Regions from separate parts of the Nocardioides sp. Z24_21 genome, predicted to be linked through region 2. Evidence: predicted binding sites of a transcription regulator. Region 2 holds the regulator's gene; each other region holds the start of a gene.
What was found. Region 2 encodes HrcA, which represses chaperone genes, less so after heat shock. Its sites were predicted from a motif close to TTGGCACTCGNNNNNNNCGAGTGCCAA; they were not measured.
Positions count from the first base shown of each region.

Region 1: a site for HrcA is predicted at 1,693-1,719, ahead of groES (co-chaperone GroES). Genes of this name have one in related genera too.
Region 3: a site for HrcA is predicted at 1,803-1,829, ahead of groL (chaperonin GroEL). Genes of this name have one in related genera too.

Region 1 covers NZ_JBYTTH010000002.1:832,442-835,715, forward strand. The annotation lists gene AC3X7Z_RS10445 (glycoside hydrolase family 3 N-terminal domain-containing protein) at 1-455, shown strand, start outside; gene AC3X7Z_RS10450 (class I SAM-dependent methyltransferase) at 474-1,664, opposite strand; gene groES (co-chaperone GroES) at 1,887-2,180, shown strand; gene groL (chaperonin GroEL) at 2,279-3,274, shown strand, end outside.
Region 2 covers NZ_JBYTTH010000005.1:329,013-332,286, reverse strand. The annotation lists gene AC3X7Z_RS17045 (16S rRNA (uracil(1498)-N(3))-methyltransferase) at 1-348, opposite strand, end outside; gene dnaJ (molecular chaperone DnaJ) at 355-1,521, opposite strand; gene hrcA (heat-inducible transcriptional repressor HrcA) at 1,518-2,540, opposite strand; gene AC3X7Z_RS17030 (MBL fold metallo-hydrolase) at 2,626-3,274, shown strand, end outside.
Region 3 covers NZ_JBYTTH010000002.1:670,408-673,681, reverse strand. The annotation lists gene groL (chaperonin GroEL) at 12-1,640, opposite strand; gene AC3X7Z_RS09620 (TadE/TadG family type IV pilus assembly protein) at 1,876-3,274, opposite strand, start outside.

The DNA.
Region 1 (3,274 bases), on a different contig from region 2:
CGGTGGGTGCGTTCACCGCGGCCGCGCGCGCGGCGGGCATCACCGTGCTGGCGCGTCGCTCGCCGCCGGCGGCGCTGGCCACGGCCGAGCCCCGCCCGGAGCGCAGGAAGAAGGAGCGCAAGCCTGCGTTCCGCAAGCGGGTGCGCGCCTGGAAGGCGGCCGAGGCGAAGCGGTCGGAGCGCCTGGCCGCCTGGACCGCACGCGAGGACGCCCGCCTCGCCGCGGGCGCCCAGGTGGGCTTCACCGGCTACCGCGACGCCCCCGTCGACGGGGAGGTCGCGGTGGCCACCGACAGCCCGTGGGTGCTCGGCCGGGTGAGTGCCGCGACGCGCCTGGCCACCTACGGGGACACGCCTGCGGCGATGGAGGCGCTGGTCGACGTGCTGACCGGTGCGCAGCCCGCGAAGGGCCGCCTGCCGGTGACGGTCCAGGGCGTGGCCCGCGACGGCTGCTGAGCGGCGGCTCGAAACGGCTCAGAACGGCTGGACGAGTAGGGCGGTGCCCTGCCCCGACACGCGCGTCAGCACCAGCGTGGCCTCGTTGTCGCCCTTGAGGGCCAGCCGCTTGCGCAGCTCCTCGGGCACCACCTGCACCCCGCGCTTCTTGATCGTCAGCCGGCCGACGCCGCGCGCCTGCAGGGCCGCGCGCAGCGGCTTCTCGCGGTAGGGCAGGTGCTCGACCACCCGGTAGCTGCGCGCGAACGGCGTGTGGAACGAGGCGTCGCTGGTGACGTAGGCGATGTGCCGGTCGACCAGCCCGCCACCGACGCCGGCGGCGACCGCCGTGACCAGGCCGGCGCGGATGACGGCGCCGTCGGGCTCGTAGAGGAAGGCGCCGACCTCGCGGACCTCGGTGCCGGCCTCGCCGTCGGCGGGCGAGTCCTCGACGGTGAGGCTGGCGAGCCCGCCGTCGGCGATCACGGTGGCGCGGCGTCTGGTGGTGGCCAGGTCGGGGGACCACAGCGCGGCCTCCTTGACGTCGCCGGCGTCGCTGACCCACTCCGCCTCCACGCCCGCGGGCACGAGGTCGTGGCCGATGCCGGGCGCCACCTTGACCAGCGCGCGCCGCTGCAGCAGGTCGAGCACCCACGACCAGGGCGGCGTCCACCCCTCGACGTCGAAGACCCGGCCGCGGCCGCCGCGTCGCGCGGGGTCGGCGAACGCGACGTCGAACGCCCGCGGGTCGATCGCGGTGGCGTCGCCCACCTGGACGGCCCCCGGGAGGCCGAGGGCCTCGAGGTTGGCCCGCGCCATCGCCACCCGCACCGGGTCCTGGTCGATGCCGCCCGCGACCAGCCCGGCCCGGGCGAAGGCCAGGAGGTCCCCGCCGATGCCACAGCCCAGGTCGACGACGCTGCCGCCGGGGATCGCGGCGGCGAGCCGGGCGGCCCGGTGGTCGGCGACCCGCGCCCGGGTCGCCTGCTCGAGCGCGTCGGGGGTGAAGAACATGTGGTGTGCGGCGTCGCCGAACTTGGCGACGGCCCGCTCGCGCAGCTGCGCCTGCGTGGTGGCCGCGGCCGCCCGCTCGGGGTCGGGCTCGAGGCGGCGGACGACGCCGGCGACCCGCACCGGGTCGCCCGGGTGGTCGGCCCACGCCTGCGTGGCGGCGGCGAGCAGACGGGCGCCGTCGGGCGTGCGCAACCAGTCCAGCGTCTCGATCTCCACGCCGTCATCCTGTCAGCGGCGGCACCGGCTAGCACTCGAGCGGGCAGAGTGCTAGCGTCTGCGTTGGCACTCTCGCCCTGAGAATGCCAACGCTCGTGAGCCAGGCACGACCCCCGCGACGGCGTGCCGCGGTCCGCGAGCCCACGTCCTGGGAGCCCCGGGCGGAAATCGATCCGGGCTCCTGAAGATCTCTTGTTTTGAGAAAGTGGAGGTTGATCCGAAGTGTCGGTCAACATCAAGCCCCTCGAGGACCGCATCGTCGTCCAGACCCTCGAAGCCGAGCAGACCACCGCCTCCGGCCTGGTCATCCCGGACACCGCCAAGGAGAAGCCCCAGGAGGGCGAGGTCGTGGCGATCGGTCCCGGTCGCATCGACGACAACGGCAACCGCGTCCCGCTCGACGTCGCCGTGGGTGACAAGGTCATCTACAGCAAGTACGGCGGCACCGAGGTCAAGTACGCCGGCCAGGAGTACCTGATCCTGTCTGCGCGCGACATCCTCGCCGTCGTCTCCTGATTCCCCTCGCCCGGCACGTCATGGCTGCCGGTCGCTCCGGCGACCAGCGGCCATGACGTCCGGGCGAACCCCTTTCACCTGTTCCTAGGAGCACAGCAATGCCCAAGATCCTGGAGTTCGACGAGAACGCCCGCCGCGCCCTCGAGCGCGGTGTCGACGCCCTCGCCAACGCCGTCAAGGTGACGCTCGGCCCCAAGGGCCGCTACGTCGTCCTCGACAAGAAGTGGGGCGCCCCCACCATCACCAACGACGGCGTGACCGTCGCTCGCGAGATCGAGCTCGACGACCCGTTCGAGAACCTCGGTGCCCAGCTCACCAAGGAGGTGGCCACCAAGACCAACGACATCGCCGGTGACGGCACCACCACCGCCACCGTCCTGGCCCAGGCCATGGTCCACGAGGGCCTGCGCGCCGTCGCGGCCGGCGCCAACCCGATGGGCCTCAAGCGTGGCATGGACGCCGCGGCCGAGGCCGTCGGCGACGCGCTGCGCGAGGCCGCCCGCGAGGTGGAGACCCGCGAGGACATGGCGTCCGTCGCGACCATCTCCAGCCGCGACAGCCACATCGGCGACCTGCTCGCCCAGGCCTTCGACAAGGTCGGCAAGGACGGCGTGATCACGGTCGAGGAGTCCAACACCATGGGCACCGACCTCGAGTTCACCGAGGGCATGCAGTTCGACAAGGGCTACATCTCGGCCTACTTCGTCACCGACCCGGAGTCGATGGAGACCGTCCTCGACGACCCCTACATCCTTCTCCACCAGGGCAAGATCTCCGCGATCCAGGAGCTGCTCCCGCTGCTGGAGAAGGTCATCGGCACCGGCAAGCCGCTCTTCATCCTCGCCGAGGACGTCGAGGGCGAGGCGCTGTCGACGCTGGTCGTCAACAAGATCCGCGGCACCTTCAACGTCGCCGCGGTGAAGAGCCCGGCCTTCGGCGACCGCCGCAAGGCGATGATGCAGGACATCGCGATCCTGACCGGCGGCCAGGTCGTCGCCCCCGAGGTCGGCCTCAAGCTCGACCAGGTGGGCCTCGAGGTCCTCGGCCAGGCGCGTCGCGTGGTCATCACCAAGGACCACACCACGATCGTCGAC
Region 2 (3,274 bases):
CGAGCGCGACGCGGCCCACGGGACGATGCGGTCGACGCCGACCTCGGTGAGCACCTCGACGGCGAGCTCGCCGCGCTCGCCCTTGGGCAGCGCCTGGACGACGGTGATGGCCGGCTCGGGGCGCTCGTCGTGGGAGACGTCCTCGACAGTGACGGCGAAGACCCGCTTGCCCGTCGACGCAACCGACCCCGTGGCGCAGGTGCCCCGGCCGTCGGTGAGGACGACCCGCTCACCCTCGCGGAGCCGGCGTACGGCGACCGCGTGGTGCGCCTCGTCGCCGCTCACCTCGACGAGCGTGCCGGGCGCTGCTCCGTCCAGCGACTCGACGAGATGGACCGGGAGCGACACCCCGGCTCAGCCCTGGAAGGCGTCGCGGAGCCGGCCGAACATCGACTTGTGCGGCGCCTCGTTCTTGCCGTCGGGCTGCTCCTCGCCGCGGATGGCGGCCAGCTCGCGCAGCAGCTCCTCCTGGCGGGGATCGAGACGGGTGGGGGTCTCCACGGCGATGCTGACGACGAGGTCGCCGCGACCGCCGCGCAGGCTGGGCACGCCGAAGCCGCGGATCACCTGCTCGCTGCCCGACTGCGTGCCGGGACGGATGTCGACGTCGTAGGTCGTCACGGTCTCCGAGGACTCCTCGGACGACGCGGGCAGGTCGGCCTCGAGCAGCGGCAGCGTGAGGTGCGTGCCGAGGGCGGCCGCGGTCATGGGCAGCGAGATCGTGGTGTGCAGGTCGTTGCCGTGACGGGTGAAGGTCGGGTGCGGCTCGACGTGGATCTCGACGTAGAGGTCGCCCGCGGGGCCACCGCCGGGACCGACCTCGCCCTGACCGGTGAGCTGCACGCGCGTGCCGTGGTCGACCCCGGCCGGGATCTTGACCGTCAGCGTGCGCCGGGAGCGGATCCGGCCGTCGCCGGAGCACTCACGGCACGGGTCGGGGATGATCGAGCCGTAGCCGCGGCAGGCCGCGCAGGGGCGCAGGGTGCGGATCTCGCCGAGGAACGAGCGCTGCACGACCGCGACCTCGCCCTGACCGTGGCAGGTCTCGCAGGTGACCGGCTTGGTGCCGGGCGCGGTGCCCTCGCCGTGGCAGGCCTCGCACCGCAGCGCGGTGTCGACCTTGAGGTCGCGGGTCACGCCGAAGGCGGCCTCGGCGAGCTCGACGTCGAGCCGGATCAGCGCGTCCTGGCCGCGCCGGGCGCGCGAGCGCGGGCCGCGGGTCTGCGCGCCGCCTGCGGCACCGCCGCCGAAGAACGCGTCCATGATGTCGGTGAAGCTGAAGCCCTGCCCGGCGCCGAACCCCTGGCTGAACGCGTCGCCGCCGCGGTCGTACGCGGCACGCTTGCCGGGGTCGCTCAGCACCTCGTAGGCGCGCGAGACGTCCTTGAAGCGCTCCTGCGTGGCCGGGTCGGGGTTGACGTCGGGGTGGAGCTGCCGCGCGAGCTTGCGGTAGGCCTTCTTGATGTCGTCGGCGCTCGCGTCGCGCGAGACGCCGAGGATGTCGTAGGGATCCTGGGTCACTGGTTTCCTTCATCGAGGATCCGCGAGACGTAGCGCGCGACCGCGCGCACGGCTGCCATGGATCCGGGGTAGTCCATGCGGGTGGGGCCGACCACGCCGAGGGAGCCGAGGTGCAGCTCCTGCGGGCCGTAGCCGGTGGCCACGACGCTCGTGGCCGCGAGCTCGGAGTAGGGGCCCTCGTGGCCGATGCGCACCGTCAGCGCGTCGACGCCCGACTCCCCGAGCAGCTTGAGCAGCACGACGTGCTCCTCGAGCGCCTCGAGGAGCGGACGGACGGCGGTGTCGAAGTCGCCGTAGCGGGCGAGGTTGGCGGTGCCGCCCACGGCGACCCGCTCGTCGCTGCGGTGGTCGGACATCGCCTCGGTGAGCACGCGCACGATCGCCCGGGCCGAGTCGGCCTGCTCGGGGCGCAGTCCGTCCGGGAGGTCGGCGAGCGCGGCGGCGGCCGCGGCGATCTGCACGCCGGAGCTGGCCTGGTTGACCGCCACGCGGAGCTCGGCGAGGTCGCTGTCCACCTTGGGCTCGTCGAGCTCGACGAGGCGCTGCTCGACCCGGCCGGTGCTCAGGATGAGGATCACCATCACCCGGGTCGGGGTCAGCGACACCAGCTCGATGTGGCGCACGGTCGAGCGGGAGAGGGTGGGGTACTGGACGATGGCGACCTGCCGGGTCAGCTGGCTGAGCAGCCGCACCGAGCGCTGCACCACGTCGTCGAGGTCGACCGCCCCGTCGAGGAGGGTGGCGATCGCGCGCCGCTCGGCTGCGCTCATCGGCTTGAGCGTGGCGAGCCTGTCGACGAAGAGCCGGTAGCCCTTGTCGGTGGGCACCCGCCCGGCGCTGGTGTGGGGCTGGTGGATGTAGCCCTCCTCCTCCAGCGCGGCCATGTCGTTGCGCACCGTGGCCGGTGAGACGCCCAGTCCGTGGCGCTCGACCAGCGCCTTGGACCCGACCGGCTCCTCGGTGGCGACGTAGTCCTCCACGATCGCGCGGAGCACGTCGAGCTTGCGGTCGTCGACCATCTGCTCTCCTCTCGCATCGGATCCGGTTTCTGGCACTCGTTCGCCCTGAGTGCCAAGACTACTCGCACTCCGTAGGCTCGCGCCCATGCCCGACGACACCCCGCGGTTCACCGAGGTCGCCCCGCGCGTGTGGGTCGCGCACTACGACTGGATGCACGTCAACATCACCCTCGTCGGCGGCTCCGACGGCCTGCTGATGGTCGACACCCACGGGTCCACCGCGCAGGCGCGCGTGGTCGCCGACGACGTACGCCGGCTCGGCGCCGGACCGCTCACCGCGCTGGTCAACACCCACGAGCACTGGGACCACCACTTCGGCAACGCGACCATGGTCGAGCAGTTCGGCGACCTGCCCATCCACGCCACCGACTGGGCGGCCGAGCACATGGAGGAGTCGGCGGCCCGCACCTTCGAGAAGTTCGAGCAGGACGCCGACGACCCGCGGCGCGACGAGGTGCTGGCGACCACGCTCCGGCTGCCCACCCGCACCTTCTCCTCCGCCGTCCAGCTCGACCTCGGCGACCGGGCGGTCGAGCTGATCCACCCCGGGCGCGGGCACACCGCCGGCGACCTCGTCGTCCGCGTGCCCGATGCCGACGTGCTGCTGGGCGGCGACCTGGTCGAGGAGTCCGACCCGCCGTTCATCGGCGACGACTCCTGGCCGCTGGAGTGGCCGCTCACGCTCGACCTGGTCCTGGGCCTGATGACCGATGCGACCGTCGTCGTGCCCGGGC
Region 3 (3,274 bases), on a different contig from region 2:
TGATCAGTCGATCAGAAGTCCATGCCGCCCATGCCGCCCATGTCGCCGCCGGGCATGGCCGGCGTCTTCTCGGGCTTGTCGGCCACGACGGCCTCGGTGGTGAGGAACAGCGCGGCGATCGACGCGGCGTTCTGCAGCGCCGAGCGGGTGACCTTGGCCGGGTCGATGATGCCCTCGGCGATCATGTCGACGTAGTCACCGGTCGCGGCGTTGAGGCCGTGACCCGCCTCGAGGTTGCGCACCTTCTCGGCGACGACGCCACCCTCGAGACCGGCGTTGACGGCGATCTGCTTGAGCGGGGCCTCGGTCGCCTTGCGGACGATCTCGGCACCGGTCGCCTCGTCGCCGGTGAGCTCGAGCTTGCCGAACGCGATGTCGGCGGCCTGGACGAGCGCCACGCCACCGCCGGCGACGATGCCCTCCTCGACGGCGGCCTTCGCGTTGCGAACGGCGTCCTCGATGCGGTGCTTGCGCTCCTTGAGCTCGACCTCGGTGGCCGCGCCGACCTTGATGACGGCCACGCCGCCGGCCAGCTTGGCGAGGCGCTCCTGGAGCTTCTCGCGGTCGTAGTCGGAGTCGGACTTCTCGATCTCGGCGCGGATCTGGTTGACCCGGCCCTCGATCTGGCCCTGGTCGCCGGCACCCTCGACGATGGTGGTCTCGTCCTTGGTGATGACGACCTTGCGCGCCTGGCCGAGCAGCTCCAGGCCGGCGGACTCGAGCTTGAGGCCGACCTCCTCGGAGATGACCTGGCCACCGGTGAGGATGGCGATGTCCTGCAGCATGGCCTTGCGGCGGTCACCGAAGCCCGGGGCCTTGACGGCCACGGAGCGGAAGGTGCCCTTGATCTTGTTGACCACCAGGGTCGAGAGGGCCTCGCCGTCGACGTCCTCGGCGATGATCAGCAGCGGCTTGCCGGACTGCATGACCTTCTCCAGCAGCGGCAGCAGGTCCTTGACCGTCGACACCTTGGAGTTGGCGATGAGGATGTAGGGGTCCTCCAGCACGGCCTCCATGCGCTCGAGGTCGGTCGCGAAGTAGGCCGAGATGTAGCCCTTGTCGAAGCGCATGCCCTCGGTCAGCTCGAGGTCCAGCCCGAAGGTGTTGGACTCCTCGACGGTGATGACGCCTTCCTTGCCGACCTTGTCCATCGCCTCGGCGATGATCTCGCCGACGGTGGTGTCGGCGGCGGAGATCGAGGCGGTCGAGGCGATCTGCTCCTTGGTCTCGACGTCCTTGGCCATGGCGAGCAGCTGCTCGGACACGGCGGCGACGGCGGCCTCGATGCCCCGCTTGAGGCCCATCGGGTTGGCGCCGGCCGCGACGTTGCGCAGGCCCTCGCGGACCATGGCCTGGGCCAGGACGGTGGCCGTCGTCGTGCCGTCACCGGCGACGTCGTCGGTCTTCTTGGCGACCTCCTTGACCAGCTCGGCGCCGATCTTCTCGTAGGGGTCCTCCAGCTCGATCTCCTTGGCGATCGAGACACCGTCGTTGGTGATCGTGGGGGCGCCCCACTTCTTCTCCAGGACGACGTTGCGGCCCTTGGGGCCGAGGGTGACCTTGACCGCGTCGGCGAGGGTGTTCATTCCTCGCTCGAGGCCGCGGCGGGCCTCCTCGTTGAAAGCAATCAGCTTGGCCATATCGCGTGCGATTCCTATCGACATGAGTCTGTGTGTCGACGCCGGGCGGGCTGCCCGCGACGGACGATCCGCTCCGCCGGCGATCCATTCACGCCGGCTTCTGCGGACCTCAGCGTCACCCAGGTCGTTGTCACTCTCGTGACGAGAGTGCCAACCTCATGTTTAGCACTCGCCCACCGAGAGTGCAAACGCCACCCGGCGGTTGCCGGGTGGCGCTGGCAGGTGTGAGGGTCGGCTACGGCATCCTGATGAGCTTGATGCCGTTGGCCAGCGAGCTGATCGCGGTCGAGAAGATCGGCCCGAGCTCGGATCCCGACACAGCGCAGTAGTAGAAGTCGCCGTCCGAGTTCTCCGTCGTGCGCTCGGCGGGGGTGCTGCAGTCGCTGTTGGCCTGCGAGGGCAGGCCAGTGGCGGGGTGGGGCGAGGCCGCCGCGGCCAGGGCATCGCGGACGTAGGGGGTGACGGTGCTCGACCCACAGCTCGCCGTGTTGGCCTCACCGAAACCCACGGTGATGATGAGTGCCTTCTCCGCCTTCGCCTGAGTGGCGACGTCGGTGGCGTTCTTGCATGCCTGCCGCAGCTGGCTGGCGGACTCGCCGCCCACGCCCATGTCGCCGGCGGTGTTGAGCGACAGCCCGCCCGAGTGGGCGTTGAGGACTTCCTGCGGCTTGCCATCGGTCTCGAAGAGGATGACCTTCTTGACCGTCCCCTCGCGGGTGGATGGCAGCGAACCCAGGTTGTTGGGGTCCTTGCCGAGGAGGTACCGCGCTGCACCCTTCAACGCACTGGCGAGATGGGTGCGGTACTCGACCGGCGAAGAGGTGTTGCTGATGCACTTCACAGCCTTCACGAGCGGGCTGGCGGTGTTGAGCGTGGGCGTCGCCGACGCGGTCAGGTAGTTGTTGCTGAACGGGGTCGCCACCCACTTGCCCTTGACGATCTCCCCCTGGACGAAGGCCTGGTACTGGCTGTTCGTCTCGGAGGACTTCTTCGCCCGGGGGGCTGGCCACGGCTGGGTCAAGCAGTTGTTGTCCGTCCCCACCGACTTGTGCAGCGCGCCGAGCGCGACGTAGTGCATCTGAGGATTCATCGTCTTGAGCGCGTCCTCGATGCCGGTCACCATGGCTCGCCGGTTGGACTCACTCATGGAGAGGGTCCGGTCGGCCAGCACCACGATGTCCATCGGGTTGGGCGACTCCGCACCGCACGACCCCTTGCACGCAGCCGAGGCGACGCTTCCCGTCCGGCCCGAGTCGATGCCCATGACCGGCGCGAACTTGAAGTCGACGGTCTTGTTGTCGCTCACCTGCACCGTGTTGCACGTGATGCCTACCCCGGTGTCGGGGCACGGGATCGCGCAGATCGCCGCGTTGCACCGCATGGCGGGATACTTGACGTAGTTGTACGGGCTCGGTCCCGGATAGCAGGTGCTCGGGATCTGCGCCGTGCTCGGCAGGTACGGAGAGCTACCGGTCGACGCGACGACGCAGAACAGGTTGACCGCCGGGTTGATGGCACTGTCCTGTTCGAGGGCGATGCTCCGTGCGGCGCTCTTGGCCTGCAAGCCGTTGCTCGGCAGCTCGAACGCGCCGGAGTGTGCAGCGGAGTCGATGTGGTCGTGCAGCTTCTGCCGC